One region of the Amycolatopsis sp. NPDC004378 genome, then DNA from elsewhere that is predicted to be linked to it. Evidence: riboswitches for the same ligand, from Rfam matches in the RefSeq annotation. Region 1 holds a riboswitch; the other holds the start of a gene.
The links. A riboswitch is a leader RNA that binds a small molecule or an ion and turns the genes downstream of it on or off. The one in region 1 is predicted to bind glycine.
Positions count from the first base shown of each region.

Region 2: linked by a shared signal. The riboswitch ahead of gcvP (aminomethyl-transferring glycine dehydrogenase) and the one ahead of gcvP (aminomethyl-transferring glycine dehydrogenase) in region 1 are both predicted to bind glycine.

Region 1 covers NZ_JBSGDR010000003.1:233,883-241,107, forward strand. Annotated here, with positions in the region: gene ftsR (transcriptional regulator FtsR) at 1-744, shown strand, start outside; gene garA (glycogen accumulation regulator GarA) at 1-1, shown strand, start outside; gene ACWEN0_RS12695 (bifunctional nuclease family protein) at 960-1,433, shown strand; gene ACWEN0_RS12700 (MerR family transcriptional regulator) at 1,540-1,935, shown strand; gene trxA (thioredoxin) at 1,947-2,282, shown strand; gene ACWEN0_RS12710 (TetR/AcrR family transcriptional regulator) at 2,263-2,895, opposite strand; gene ACWEN0_RS12715 (MerR family transcriptional regulator) at 3,175-3,753, shown strand; glycine riboswitch at 3,796-3,894, shown strand; gene gcvP (aminomethyl-transferring glycine dehydrogenase) at 4,064-6,940, shown strand; gene ACWEN0_RS12725 (NAD-dependent epimerase/dehydratase family protein) at 6,999-7,225, shown strand, end outside.
Region 2 covers NZ_JBSGDR010000005.1:339,129-346,353, forward strand. Annotated here, with positions in the region: gene glyA (serine hydroxymethyltransferase) at 1-805, opposite strand, end outside; gene gcvH (glycine cleavage system protein GcvH) at 805-1,182, opposite strand; gene gcvT (glycine cleavage system aminomethyltransferase GcvT) at 1,196-2,287, opposite strand; gene gcvP (aminomethyl-transferring glycine dehydrogenase) at 2,290-5,121, opposite strand; glycine riboswitch at 5,161-5,259, opposite strand; gene ACWEN0_RS19215 (helix-turn-helix domain-containing protein) at 5,429-6,721, opposite strand; gene ACWEN0_RS19220 (hypothetical protein) at 6,826-7,206, shown strand.

The DNA.
Region 1 (7,225 bases):
ACGGCGGCCGGGCGGCCACAGAACCACGGATTGAGCATCGGGGCGGTCCTGGCGCAGCTGCGCCAGGACTTTCCCGACGTCACCATCTCCAAGATCCGGTTCCTCGAAGCCGAAGGCCTGGTCCAGCCGGGCCGGACGGCGTCGGGGTACCGGCAGTTCGCCGCGGCGGACGTGGAGCGCCTGCGGTTCGTCCTGGCCGCCCAGCGGGACCACTACCTCCCGTTGAAGGTCATCAAGGAGCAGCTCGACGCGGCGGACTCGGGCGCGGATACCACCGCGGCCCTGCCCCGGCCGCCGCGCCGGCTGGTGCCGATCGACGCGCCGGCGGAGAACGTCGGCCTGCCCGTGGCGGACGACTTCGCCGCGGGCAAGGAGCTGCGCCTGACCCAGGAGGAGCTCCTGGAGCAGGCGGGCATCGACGCGGCGGTGCTGGCCGAGCTGCAGCAGTACGGCCTGGTCCGGCCCGGTCCCGCGGGGTTCTTCGACCCCGACGCGGTGCTGGTCGCGCGCACGGTGAAGGCGATGACCGAATTCGGTATCGAGCCGAGACACCTGCGTGCCTTCCGCGCCGCGGCCGACCGCGAGGTCGGGTTGCTGGAGCAGATCGTGACCCCGGTGTACCGGCACCGTGACCCGGAAGCGAAGTCGCGCGCCGACGAGGTCGTCCGGGAGCTCGCGGCACTGTCCGTGACGCTTCACACGCTCCTCGTCAAAGCGGGAATCCGCGGCGTGACCGGGTGTTGATCGTAACGGGGCAGTGAGATCCTCTTTGCGGTCCCATGTCAATGACTGAATGTTCGGCACCGCATGCCGTACCGTGAAGGCAAGGGTTTGCGGCAGGCGAACCGAGATAGTCTCGACAGCGAGCACAGCGCGGGGATGACGGGTAGCGTCGGCAGTGGCGGCGTCGAGCCGTTCCAGCGTTTGAGCCCGTGTGCGCGAGAGGGAGGCGAAGCCCGATGAGCGAAATGCGCGTCGTCGGTGTGCGGGTCGAGCTGCCCGCGAATCAGCCGATCTTGTTGCTGCGGGAGACCGAGGGTGAACGGTACCTGCCGATCTGGATCGGCTCGGTCGAAGCCACCGCCATCGCCTTGGAGCAACAGGGAGTCCGGCCGGCCCGGCCGCTCACGCATGACCTGCTGAAAGAGGTCATCGGAGCACTCGGCCGCGAGCTGGAGCAGGTCGTCATCACCGACCTGAAGGAAGGCACGTTCTTCGCGGAGCTCGTCTTCGACGGCGACATCCGCGTGTCCGCCCGGCCGAGCGACTCGGTCGCCCTGGCCCTGCGGATCGGCGTCCCGATCCACGCGGTGGACGCGGTGCTGGAAGAGGCCGGCCTGATCATCCCGGACGAGCAGGAGGACGAGGTCGAGAAGTTCCGCGAGTTCCTCGACTCGGTTTCGCCCGAGGACTTCCGGGGTGCGGACACCTGATCCCGCGGGCGAGTGCGTCCGGGGGCACGCCCCCGGACCCCATGACCCTCCCGCGGTAGCGGGATTCACTTGCCTTGACGTGGACGTCAACGTCTAGCGTCGGGGTATGCGGATCGGAGAGCTTGCGCAGCGCACGGGTGTCACCACCCGTGCGCTGCGGTTTTACGAGGCCCAGGGCCTCCTCGCGGCCCGGCGCTCGGCGAACGGCTACCGCGAGTACGACGAGGACGACCTGCAGCTGGTCAAGGAGATCCAGACCCTGCAGACGATCGGTCTGACCCTCGACGAGACCCGGCCCTTCGTCGAATGCCTGCGCAGTGGCCACGAGACCGGCGACGCCTGCGAGAGCTCCATCGAGGTCTACCGGCGCAAGCTCGAAGAAGCCGACGCGCTCCTCGCCCGGCTCGGCGGCATCCGCGCCGAGCTGGCCGCGAAGCTCGCCGGCGCCCTCGCCCGGCAGGCGCCCGATCCGTGCGTCGTCCCCGATTCCCCGCGTCCGTGAAGGAGCCCGCCATGTCCGAAGTCGTCGCAGTCACCGACTCGACGTTCCCCGAAGTGCTCGGCAGCGACGTGCCCGTGCTGGTCGAGTTCTGGGCCACCTGGTGCGGGCCGTGCCGGATGGTCGGCCCGGTCCTCGCCCAGCTCGCGGCCGAGCGGGCCGGGGAGCTCACCGTCCGGAAGATCAACGCCGACGAGAACCCGGAGACGACCCGGTCCTACCAGGTCATGTCCCTGCCCACGATGATCCTCTTCTCGGGCGGCGAGCCGGTCGAGACGATCGTCGGCGCCTTCCCGAAGGCCCGCATCGAAGAGCGCCTCGACCGCGCCCTCACGGCGCCGTCGCTTTGACGAACGTGTCCGCGACCTCGCGCTCGTACTTCTCCAGGTCCAGCGACGGGTCGGCCGCGTACGCCGCGGCCACCCCGTCGATGGCCTGCGCGATCGACATCGCCATCACCTCGGGCGTGAACCCGCCGAACACGCCCTCGGCCTGACCCTGCTTGAGCTGGCGCGCGAGCCCGTGCACCCGCATGTCGTCGACCAGGACCTTCGTCATCGACCAGCCCTCGGCGTCGTCCGCGTTGGCCGACAGCTCCGAGAGCACCTTGACGCACTCCGGGTAGGCGCGCAGGAAGGCGATCGACGTCTCGATGTGCGCCCGCAGGTAGCCGGGCCGGTCCGCCGGGTCGAGCCCGCCGCCGGTCCGTGAGGCGAGGAACTCGTTCTTCGTCTCGACGACCGTGCTGAGCACGGCCTGCATCAGGCCGGCCTTGTTCGTGAAGTGGTAGGAGATGAGCCGGGTGCTGCTGAGCCCGGCGCGCTCCTTGATCTTGGCGAACGTCGTCTTGCGGTAGCCGAGGTCGGACAGGACGCCGATGGTCGCCCCGACGATCTGCGCCCGGCGGGCCGCCTCCGTGACGCTGAGCCCCAGGTCCGCCATGAGGTCGGTGTTTACTTGCATGAGTAAAAAGTTACTCGGCTGAGTAAAAGCGGTCAAGAGGTTTGAACCACCGCGTCCGGGGTACGGTGAACGGCGCAAAGGCTCATCCGTCCGTTGAGGCTTGCCGCGCGTCGCGTTGACCGGCACTGTCCGGGCGCTTACCGTCGAAGGAGGTAAATCGCCACGGTGTGATTCGACGGTCTGGGGCCGGACCGTGGTGGTTGATCTCCGGTCGGTCCCGCTCCTGGGACTTTCCGGCTGTCATTCGCCGGCCGTCAGGTCGGGCGAGGGGAGGCTTGCGTGGTCGAGGCTGGTTCCGAGAAGCAGCCTGTTGAGGTCGCGAGTGGCGAGCAGGGTGAGCTGTTCCCCGACAACTCGCTGCCGGACGAGCTGGTGGGCTACCGCGGCCCGGCGGCGTGCCAGATCGCGGGCATCACCTACCGCCAGCTCGACTACTGGGCCCGGACGAAGCTGGTCGCACCCAGCATCCGCACCGCACACGGCTCCGGCTCGCAGCGGCTGTACTCGTTCAAGGACATCCTGGTCCTCAAGGTCGTCAAGCGGCTGCTGGACACCGGGGTCTCGCTGCAGAACATCCGGGTCGCCGTCGACCACCTGCGCGTGCGCGGGGTCCGCGACCTGGCCCGGGTGACGCTGTTCTCCGACGGCACCACGGTCTACGAGTGCACGTCGCCGGAGGAGATCGTCGATCTGCTCCAGGGCGGCCAGGGCGTGTTCGGCATCGCGGTCAGCGGCGCCATGCAGGAGATCAGCGGGACGATCCACGAGTTCCCGGCCGAACGGGCCGACGGCGGCGTCGTCGAGACGCACGAGCCGGACGAGCTGACCCAGCGCCGCAACGCCCGCAAGACCGGGTGATCACCGCTGCGGCGGACGGAGTAAGGTTCCCCGTGCGGTCGACGAATCCGCGCGGGAGAGTCCGAGCCACACCTTGAGCTCGGCGCCGAAGGAGCAAGTCCTCCCCGGAACCTCTCAGGCACCCTGGACCGCGCGGATGAGACGCCTCTGGAAAGCGGGTCGTCAGGACACAGCCTGATGGCCCCGCCGACGGTGCAAGCCCGGCTCAACCTCGGGCGAAACTCTCAGGCGCCCTCCGGGGTACGGACAGAGTGGGGAGGGCCAGGACATCGCGGTCCCGGCCCAGCCCCGCCGTCCCCAGGAGGCCCCCGTGAACCCGTCACTCGCCTCGCTGGAACAGGGAATCCCCTTCGCCGAGCGGCACATCGGGCCCGGGCCGGGCGAACTCCGCCGGATCCTCGACGTCATCGGCGTCGCCTCCCTCGACGAACTCGCCGAGCGCGCCGTTCCTTCGTCGTTGCGCTCCTCGTCGGCGGCTTTGGAACTGCCGCCCGCCGCCACCGAGGCCCAGGCGCTCGCCGAACTGCGGGAGCTGGCCGCGCGGAACCGGCCGATGGCCCAGATGATCGGGCTCGGCTACCACGACACCGTGACGCCGCCCGTCATCCGGCGGAACGTCCTCGAGAACCCGGCCTGGTACACGGCCTACACGCCCTACCAGCCGGAAATCTCCCAGGGTCGCCTCGAGGCCCTGCTCAACTTCCAGACCATGGTCGCCGACCTGACCGGGCTGCCCGTCGCCAACGCGTCCCTGCTCGACGAGGCCACCGCGGCCGCCGAGGCGATGACCCTGGTGCGCCGCGCCGGCAAGTCGGCCTCCAGCCGGTTCGTCGTCGACGAGGACACCCTGCCGCAGACCCTCGCCGTCCTCCGCACACGGGCCGAACCGCTGGGCATCGAGCTGGTCGTCGAAGACCTGTCCCAAGGGCTCACCGGACTCGGGCTCGGCGGCGACTTCTTCGGCGTGCTGCTGTCCTACCCCGGCGCGTCCGGTGCGGTGCGCGAACTCGACCTGACGATCGCCGACGCCAAGAAGCACGGCGCCGCGGTGGTCGTCGCGGCCGACCCGCTCGCCTTGACCCTGGTGCGGCCGCCGGGAGAGCTGGGTGCCGACGTCGCCGTCGGGTCCACCCAGCGGTTCGGCGTCCCGCTCGGCTTCGGCGGCCCGCACGCGGCCTACCTCGCGGTCCGCAAGGGGCTCGAACGGCAGCTGCCGGGCCGGCTGGTCGGCGTCTCGAAGGACGCCGACGGCGCCCCCGCGTACCGGCTCGCGTTGCAGACCCGCGAGCAGCACATCCGCCGCGAGAAGGCCACCTCGAACATCTGCACCGCGCAGGTCCTGCCGGCCGTGATGGCGTCGATGTACGCGGTGTACCACGGGCCCGACGGCCTGCGCGGGATCGCCCTGCGGGCCCACCGGATGGCGACCGTGCTGGCCGCCGGGCTCTGCGAGGGCGGCGTCGACGTCGTGCACGGCGAGTTCTTCGACACGGTCGTCGCGGCGGTGCCCGGCCGCGCGGACCTGGTCGTCGAGACGGCTCGCGACCTCGGCGTCAACCTGCGCCGCGTCGACGACGACCACGTCGGCGCCGCCTGCGACGAGACGACCACGCGGGAACGCCTTTCGCTGGTCTGGAAGGCGTTCGGCGTCTCGGTGTCCGATGTGGACGGCCTCGACGCGGACACCGCGGACGCGCTCCCGGCGCCGCTGCGGCGCACGAGCGACTTCCTGACGCACCCGGTGTTCCACGCCCACCGCTCGGAAACCGCGCTGCTGCGGTACCTCCGGCGGCTGTCGGACAAGGACGTCGCGCTCGACCGCAGCATGATCCCGCTGGGCTCGTGCACGATGAAGCTCAACGCCACCGCCGAGATGGAACCGGTCACCTGGCCGGAGTTCGCCGGACTCCACCCGTTCGCGCTCGCCGAAGACGCCGCCGGACTGCTGACGATCGTCGCGGACCTGACCGCCTGGCTCTCCCGGATCACCGGCTACGACACGGTTTCCGTGCAGCCCAACGCCGGCAGCCAGGGCGAGTTCGCCGGGCTGCTGGCGATCCGCGCCTACCACCGCGCACGCGGCGAAGGCGACCGCGACGTCTGCCTGATCCCGGCCAGCGCGCACGGCACGAACGCGGCCAGCGCCGTGATGGCGGGTATGCGGGTGGTCGTCGTCCGCTGCGACGACGCCGGGAACATCGACCTCGCCCACCTGCGGTCCACTGTGGACGAGCACCGGGCCGGCCTGGCCGCGATCATGATCACCTACCCGTCGACGCACGGGGTCTACGAGGACACCGTCGGCGAGGTGTGCGAGCTGGTGCACGACGCGGGCGGCCAGGTGTACGTCGACGGCGCCAACCTCAACGCCTTGATCGGCGTCGCGCAGTACGGGCGCTTCGGCGCGGACGTCTCGCACCTCAACCTGCACAAGACCTTCTGCATCCCGCACGGCGGCGGTGGTCCCGGCGTCGGGCCGATCGGCGTTCGCGCGCACCTGGCGCCGTTCCTGCCGAACCACCCGCTGCAGCCGGCCGCCGGCCCGGAGACGGGCGTCGGCCCGGTCAGCGCGGCGCCGTGGGGGAGCGCGTCGATCCTCCCGATCTCGTGGGCGTACGTCCGGATGATGGGGGCGGACGGCCTGCGCCGCGCGACGCTGGTCGCGGTCGCGAACGCCAACTACGTCGCGCGACGGCTCGGCGAGCACTACCCGGTGCTGTACGCGGGCCACGACGGGCTCGTCGCGCACGAGTGCATCCTCGACCTGAGGCCGCTGACGAAGGCCACCGGCGTCACGGTCGACGACGTCGCGAAGCGGCTGGCGGACTACGGCCTGCACGCGCCGACGATGTCGTTCCCGGTCGCGGGCACGCTGATGGTGGAGCCGACCGAGAGCGAGGACCTCGCCGAGCTGGACCGCTTCTGCGAGGCGATGATCGCGATCCGCGCGGAGATCGACCGGGTGGCGTCGGGGGAGTGGCCCCTGGAGGACTCGCCGCTGCGACACGCCCCGCACACCGCGCGCTGCGTCGCGGGCGAGTGGGATCGCCCCTACAGCCGCGAGACCGCGGTCTTCCCGGCCGGCCCGGCGGCGGCGAAGAGCTGGCCCCCGGTCCGCCGCATCGACGGGGCCGCGGGCGACCGCACCCTGGTCTGCTCCTGCCCGCCCCCGGAAGCCTTCGCCTGACGACCGCGCGACGCGGGCCCACGGAGGGCACACAGGTTCGGGAGGTAGGTTGGCGGCCATGGCGAGTGCGCACGGTCCTGACCGGACGTCCGTGGTCGTGACCGGCGGCAGCGGCTTCATCGGCCGGGCCGCCGTGCGCGCCTTCCGCGACCGGGGCGTCCCGGTCACCGTCGTGGACCGGGTCCCGTTCCCCGAAGACCTCGACGGCGTCCGCGTGGTGACCGGCGACCTCCGTGACGCCGCCGTGCGCGAAGAGGCCGTGACGGCCGGGACCGCCGGGATCGT
Region 2 (7,225 bases), on a different contig from region 1:
CGGCGATGACGTGCTCCAGGGGCCCGCCCTGCTGGCCGGGGAACACCGCCGAGTTGATCTTCTTCGCCAGCTCCTCGCGGCTGAGGATGAGCCCGCCGCGGGGACCGCCGAGGGTCTTGTGCGTGGTCGTCGTGACGATGTCGGCGTGCGGCACCGGCGACGGGTGCAGCCCGGCCGCGACCAGCCCGGCGAAGTGCGCCATGTCCACCATCAGGCGGGCACCCACGAGATCCGCGATGCGGCGGAACTCGGCGAAGTCGAGCTGACGCGGGTAGGCGGACCAGCCGGCGATGATCAGCTTCGGCTCGTGCTCGACGGCCAGCCGCTCGATCTCGGCCAGGTCGACGATCCCGGTCTCCTTGTCGACGTGGTACGCGACGACGTTGTACAGCTTGCCCGAGAAGTTGATCTTCATCCCGTGCGTCAGGTGGCCGCCGTGCGCCAGGTCGAGGCCGAGGATCGTGTCGCCCGGCTTGAGCACGGCGAACATCGCGGCCGCGTTGGCCTGCGCACCCGAGTGCGGCTGGACGTTGGCGTGCTCGGCGCCGAAGAGGGCCTTCGCGCGGTCGATGGCGAGCTGCTCGACGACGTCGACGTGCTCGCAGCCGCCGTAGTAGCGACGGCCGGGGTAGCCCTCGGCGTACTTGTTGGTCAGCACCGAGCCCTGCGCCTCGAGCACGCCCACCGGGGCGAAGTTCTCGGAGGCGATCATCTCCAGGGTGGACTGCTGGCGGGTGAGCTCGTCGGCGACGGCCGCCGCGACCTCGGGGTCGACGTCGGCGAGGTGGGCGTCGAAGGTCGTCATCAGTTCTCCTGGGTGAGCGCGGCGTAGGCGGCGGCGTCGAGCAGTTCCGGCACGTCGCCGGAGAGACGCACCTTCAGCAGCCAGCCTTCCGTGTACGGGTCTTCGTTGATGACCTCGGGGCGGTTCGATGTGGCCTCGTTCACCTCGACGACCTCGCCGGAGACCGGCGCGTACAGCTCGCTGACCGACTTGGTCGACTCGACCTCGCCGAACACCTCGCCCGCGGTCACCGTCGAACCGGCGTCGGGCAGCTGGACGAACACGATGTCACCGAGCGACTCGGCGGCGAAGGCGGTGATGCCGACGGTGGCGACGCCGTCCTCGACCGACAGCCACTCGTGTTCCTTGGTGTACTTCAGGTTCTCGGGGATGCTCACAGCTGGGGGTCCTTTACGCGCGGGAGTAGAAGGGCAGGGCGACGACCTCGACGGGCTCGATCCTGCCCCGGATGTCGACGGACAGCTCGGTGCCGGGCTCGGTGTACGCCCGATCGACGTACGCCATGGCGATCGGGTACCCCAGCGTGGGCGACAGCGCGCCGCTGGTGACCTCGCCGATCTCGACGCCGTCGGCCAGCAGCTTGTAGCCGTGCCGCGGCGCGCGGCGACCCGCGCCCTTGAGCCCGACCCGCACGCGCGGGACGTCGGCCTTGGACCGCTCCTCGAGAGCGGCGCGGCCGACGAAGTCGCCCGGCTTCTCGAACTTGACCACGCGGCCGAGCCCGGCTTCGAACGGGCTCTGGTCGAGGGTGAGTTCGTTGCCGTACAACGGCATCCCGGCTTCCAGCCGCAGCGTGTCGCGGCAGGCCAGGCCGGCCGGGACCAGGCCGTGGCCCTCGCCCGCCTCGGTCAGGATGCGCCAGACCGCCGGCGCCTCGTCCGCGGGCACGAACAGCTCGAAGCCGTCCTCGCCGGTGTAGCCGGTGCGGGCGAGCAGGACGTCGTGGCCCTTCACGACAGCGGGGACGCTCGCGTAGTACTTGAGCGCGGCCAGGTCGGCGTCGGTCACCGCGCCGAGGATCGCCGCGGCGTTCGGGCCCTGGACGGCGATCAGCGCGGTGGTTTCGGACTTGTCGTCCACGACGGCGTCGAAGCCCGCGACCCGCTCGGCCAGGGCGTCCGCGACGACCTGCGCGTTGCCCGCGTTCGCGACGACCAGGTAGTGCTCGTCGGCGAGCCGGTAGACGACCAGGTCGTCCAGGACCCCGCCGGAAGCGTCGCAGATCATCGTGTACCGCGCGCGGCCCGGCTTGACCCCGGTCAGGTTGCCGACCAGCGCGAAGTCCAGGACGTCGGCCGCCTGCTTGCCGGTGACGTGGATCTCGGCCATGTGCGAGAGGTCGAACAGCCCGGCCGCCTCGCGGACGGCCTTGTGCTCGGCCAGCTCGCTGGCGTAGCGAACCGGCATGGACCAGCCGGCGAAGTCGGTGAACAGCGCACCGAGTCCCTTGTGGACTCCGTGCAGGGAGGTTTCCTTCGACACTGTCAGCCTTCGTAAGCGTTGAGGGGCGGGCAGGAGCAGACGAGGTTGCGGTCGCCGCGGGCGCCGTCGATGCGGCGGACCGGCGGCCAGTACTTGTTCTTGCGCGACACCCCGGCCGGGTACACGGCCAGCTCGCGGCTGTAGGGCTTGTCCCACTCCCCGACCAGCGTCTCCGCGGTGTGCGGGGCTCCCCGCAGCGGCGAGTCCTCCGCACTCCACTTGCCGGAAGCGACCTCGTCGATCTCGGCGCGGATGGCGATCATCGCGGCGATGAACCGGTCGATCTCGCCGAGGTCCTCGGACTCGGTCGGCTCGACCATCAGCGTGCCCGCGACCGGGAACGACATGGTCGGCGCGTGGAAGCCGTAGTCGATGAGCCGCTTCGCGACGTCGTCGACCGTCACGCCGGTTTCCTTGGTGAGCTGGCGCAGGTCGAGGATGCACTCGTGCGCGACCAGGCCGTCCTGGCCGGTGTAGAGCACGGGGTAGTGCGGGGCCAGGCGCGAGGCGACGTAGTTCGCGGCCAGCACGGCGACCTTCGTCGCGGCGGTCAGGCCGGGCGCGCCCATCATCCGGACGTAGGCCCAGGAGATCGGCAGGATCGACGCCGAGCCGTACGGCGCGCCGCTGATCGGGCCGACGCCGGTCCCGGGGCCGGCGGCGTCGAGCAGCGGGTGGTTCGGCAGGTACGGCGCGAGGTGCGCGCGCACCGCGACCGGGCCGACGCCCGGGCCGCCACCGCCGTGCGGGATGCAGAACGTCTTGTGCAGGTTCAGGTGCGAGACGTCGCCGCCGAACTCGCCCGGCTTGGCCAGGCCCAGCAGGGCGTTGAGGTTCGCGCCGTCGACGTACACCTGGCCGCCGCCGTCGTGGACGATCTTGGCCAGCTCGTCGATCGAGTGCTCGTAGACACCGTGCGTGGACGGGTACGTGACCATGATCGCGGCGAGGGTGTCGCGGTGGGTGTCCACCTTGGACCGCAGGTCGGCCAGGTCGACGTTGCCTTCGTCGGTGCACTTGACGACGACCACGCGCATCCCGGCGAGCACCGCGGACGCGGCGTTGGTGCCGTGCGCCGACGACGGGATCAGGCAGACGTCGCGGGCCTCGCTGCCGTTCGCGCGGTGGTACGCGCGGATGGCGAGGAGCCCGGCCAGCTCGCCCTGGCTGCCCGCGTTCGGCTGCAGCGACACCTTGTCGTAGCCGGTGACCTCGGCCAGCCAGCCCGCGAGCTGCTCGACGAGGACGTGGTAGCCCTCGGCGTCCTCGGCCGGGGCGAACGGGTGGATGCCGGCGAACTCGCGCCAGCTGATCGGCTCCATCTCGGTGGTGGCGTTGAGCTTCATCGTGCAGGAGCCGAGCGGGATCATGCCGCGGTCGAGCGCGTAGTCGAGGTCGGACAGCTTGCGCAGGTAGCGCAGCATCGCCGTCTCGGAGCGGTGGGTGCCGAAGACCTCGTGGCCCATGAAGCCGCTCTCGCGGGCCAGGCCGTTCGGCAGCGCGACGCTGTCCTGGGTCTCTTCCTCGACGCCGAACGCGCGCAGGACCTTCGCCGTGATCGCGGGGGTGCTGACCTCGTCGAACGCGACGCGGACGTGGTCGGCGTCGACGTGGCCGAGGTTGATCCCGGCCTCGCGGGCGGCCGCGTGGACCTCGGCGGCCTGACCCGGGACGCGCGCGACGACGGTGTCGAAGAACGACTCGTGGACGACCTCGACGCCGGTCTTGCGCAGCGCCTCGGCGAAGCCCGCGGCGAGGCCGTGGACGCGCTGGGCGATCTGCTTCAGGCCGTCCGGGCCGTGGTAGACCGCGTACATCGCGGCCAGGACGGCCGGGAGCACCTGCGCCGTGCAGATGTTGGAGGTCGCCTTCTCGCGGCGGATGTGCTGCTCACGGGTCTGCAGCGCCAGCCGGTAAGCCGGGTTGCCGTCGGCGTCGACCGAGACGCCGACCAGGCGCCCGGGCAGCGAGCGCTCGAGCCCGGCGCGGACGGACATGTACCCGGCGTGCGGGCCGCCGTAGCCGAGCGGGACGCCGAAGCGCTGGGTCGACCCGGCGGCAACGTCGGCGCCGAACTCGCCGGGCGAGGTGATGAGCGTCAGCGCGAGGAGGTCGGCGGCGACGGTGAACAGCGCGCCCGCGGCCTTCGCCGACTCGGAAATCGCGTGGTAGAAGCCGCGGCCGCGCAGCACGCCGGACGCGCCGGGGTACTGGACGACGACGCCGAAGAACTCGTCCGGCAGGCCGGTGAGCAGGTCGCGGACCTCGACCTCGATGCCGAGGGCCTCGACGCGGGTCCGGACGACCGCGATGGTCTGCGGCAGGCACTCGGCGTCGAGGACGACCTTGTTCGACTTCGACTTGGACGCGCGGCGCATCAGCGTGACGGCCTCGGCGACGGCGGTCGACTCGTCCAGCAGCGAGGCGTTGGCGGTGGCCAGGCCGGTCAGGTCGGCGACCATCGTCTGGAAGTTGAGGAGGGCTTCGAGCCGGCCCTGGGAGATCTCCGGCTGGTAGGGCGTGTACGCCGTGTACCAGGCCGGGTTCTCGAGGACGTTGCGGCGGATCACGCCCGGGGTGACGGTGTCGGAGTAGCCGAGGCCGATCATCTGCGTCATCGGCCGGTTGCGCGCGGCGAGGGCGCGCAGCTCCGCGGTGGCGTCCTCTTCGGACGCGGCGGGCGGAAGGGTGAGTTCCTTCGTCGCGCGGATGGCGCTCGGCACGGCGGCGCCGACGAGGGCGTCCAGGCTGCCGTAGCCGCACTCGGCCAGCATCTTCGCGCGTTCGGCCTCGGACGGGCCGATGTGGCGGGCGTCGAACTGCGTTGAAGTGATGGGGAGCTCCTCGGGCCGGGCACACAGCGGTGCGCTGGGAACTCCCCCTCTGTCATGGCACCTGAGAGTTTCACCGTGGGAGACACGGCTTTCACCTTGGGTGAGGCGCGGGTGCGCCTGCTTTCCAGAGTGGCCTCGCGCGAAGCGGTAACAGGTACCTGAGAGATTCTGGGGAGTTTGCTCCTTCGGTGCCCCACTGACGTCGTGAGGACTCTCCCGCCCCGGCTCTACGGCCCGATCTGCAGTTGTGGCGGTTACGGTACCCGGCCCGTTCGAGGTCCGTCTACTTCACCCGGGCAACGCCACATCAGTTTTCGAGCGCGGCTCGACGCACGACGCTCCCGGCCAGCGCGGGCGGCCGCCGCACCCGCCCCGAGGGCAGGACCAGGCGTTTCAGCGGCCCGCCCAGCGGCACCGGCGGGTGCCCGGCGCCGAGCAGCACCTGCTCGACGATCTGCTCGGCGAGCCACGCGACCGAGTCGTTGAGCCGGTCGAGCGAGGGGTGGTCGCCGTCGAAGACGTCCTCGTCGGCGAGCGTCACCTCGAAGTACTCGCAGCCCGGCGGCACCGAGATCGCGTCCTCGATCGCCTTCGCGCCCTCCTCGGGGTCGGAAAACCCGGCTTCGAGCAGCGGCTCGCGGTAAATCCGCGCTGCCCGCTCGCGCATGCGGGGGCCGTAGCGGACGACGACCGGAAGCCGGCCGGTCAGGTCGGGCACGGCCAAGCCGTGCAGCAGCATGATCGGCGGCACCGAGTGCACCAGCTGCGGCGCGGGCCCGGCCAGCTCGCGGGCGGTGATCCGGACGCGGTCGGCCATCGCGTCCGGGAGGCCGAAGTAGCGGAAGTCGACGTTGCCGAACCCGAGGCCGTCGGCGACCAGGGACGCGAGCAGCTCGCCGTAGCCCCAGATCGGCGACAGCACCACCACGGGCGGCGCGGAGACCACCGGCGACGGCGCAGGTGGGCGCGTCGCCTCCTGCTCGGGCACCTGGATCACCAGCCGCGGCGGCTCGTGCCAGTCGTGCACCTCGGCGACCCGCCAGTACAGCCCGAGCGGCCGCCACAGCTCGCCGAGGATGTCGTGCTCGAGGATCCGCCGCACCTCGGCGTCGTCGTGCGGGAAGTCCCGCGGCGGCACGATCCCGACGTAGTGGTGGTAGGTGACGCGGACCTCGTCCCCGCGGGTGGCGGACCGGATCCGAATCTCCCAGTCGACCGGCGACGCGGCGATGGCGTTGGCCACCTGGGTGCCGGGCGAGGAGTAGACGAGCGCGGTGGCCTGCCGCAGGAACTGCCCGGCCCGGTCGATGCCCTCCCGAAGGGCTTTCGCGGCGTGCGCGACGTGCACCGGACTCGCGAGGGAGTCGGGCAGCACCCCGGCAACGCGCAGGAGGTCGGCCTCGCCGAGCCCGGTGACTTCGGCGAGCTGAGCCCAGTGATCGAAAACGGTCACCTTCGGCGCGTGCCGGTGCTCGATCCAGCTGCGCAGCGTCGACGTCGGAACGCCGATCCGCCGGGCGGCCTCGTCGAGGGAGAGGCCTTTCGCGCGGATGCCCGTCCGGACCGCTTCCGCCCACTCGTCGGCGCGCCAGTGCGTCACCTCACAAAGCTAACGCAGCTCCTGGCTCGTAACGATCGAGCAGCCGACGCAACACCGGCCCCCGATGGCGCGACACCAGTGCCGTCCGCGGAAGGAGACCGGCCATGACGACGGAACCCCGCGCCCCCCGACGCCGACCCGTGGTCGCCGGTCTCGCGCTCGTAAGTGTCGCCGCGGTGGTCGTCATCGCGGTGTCGATCGCACTGGCCGTGGACCGGAGCTCCGGTCCCGCCAGGAGCGAGCCGGACTACGAAGCGGTGGTCCGCGACACGGTGTCGATCATCTTTCCCGGCACCGTGGCCTCGGCGGACCAGGTGCAGGAGCTCCTGCCCAGCTCGAAGCGGTCCACGGACATCGCGTGCGACAACCTCGCCCACATGCCGCGAAGCGAGGTCGTCGGGTACACCGCCGTATCGGTGGGCGACAGGGCGAAGGCCGACATGCTGGTCGCGTCGATGGAGCGGAACGTCTGCTCTCGCAAATAGGCCCGCACGAAGCTGACGA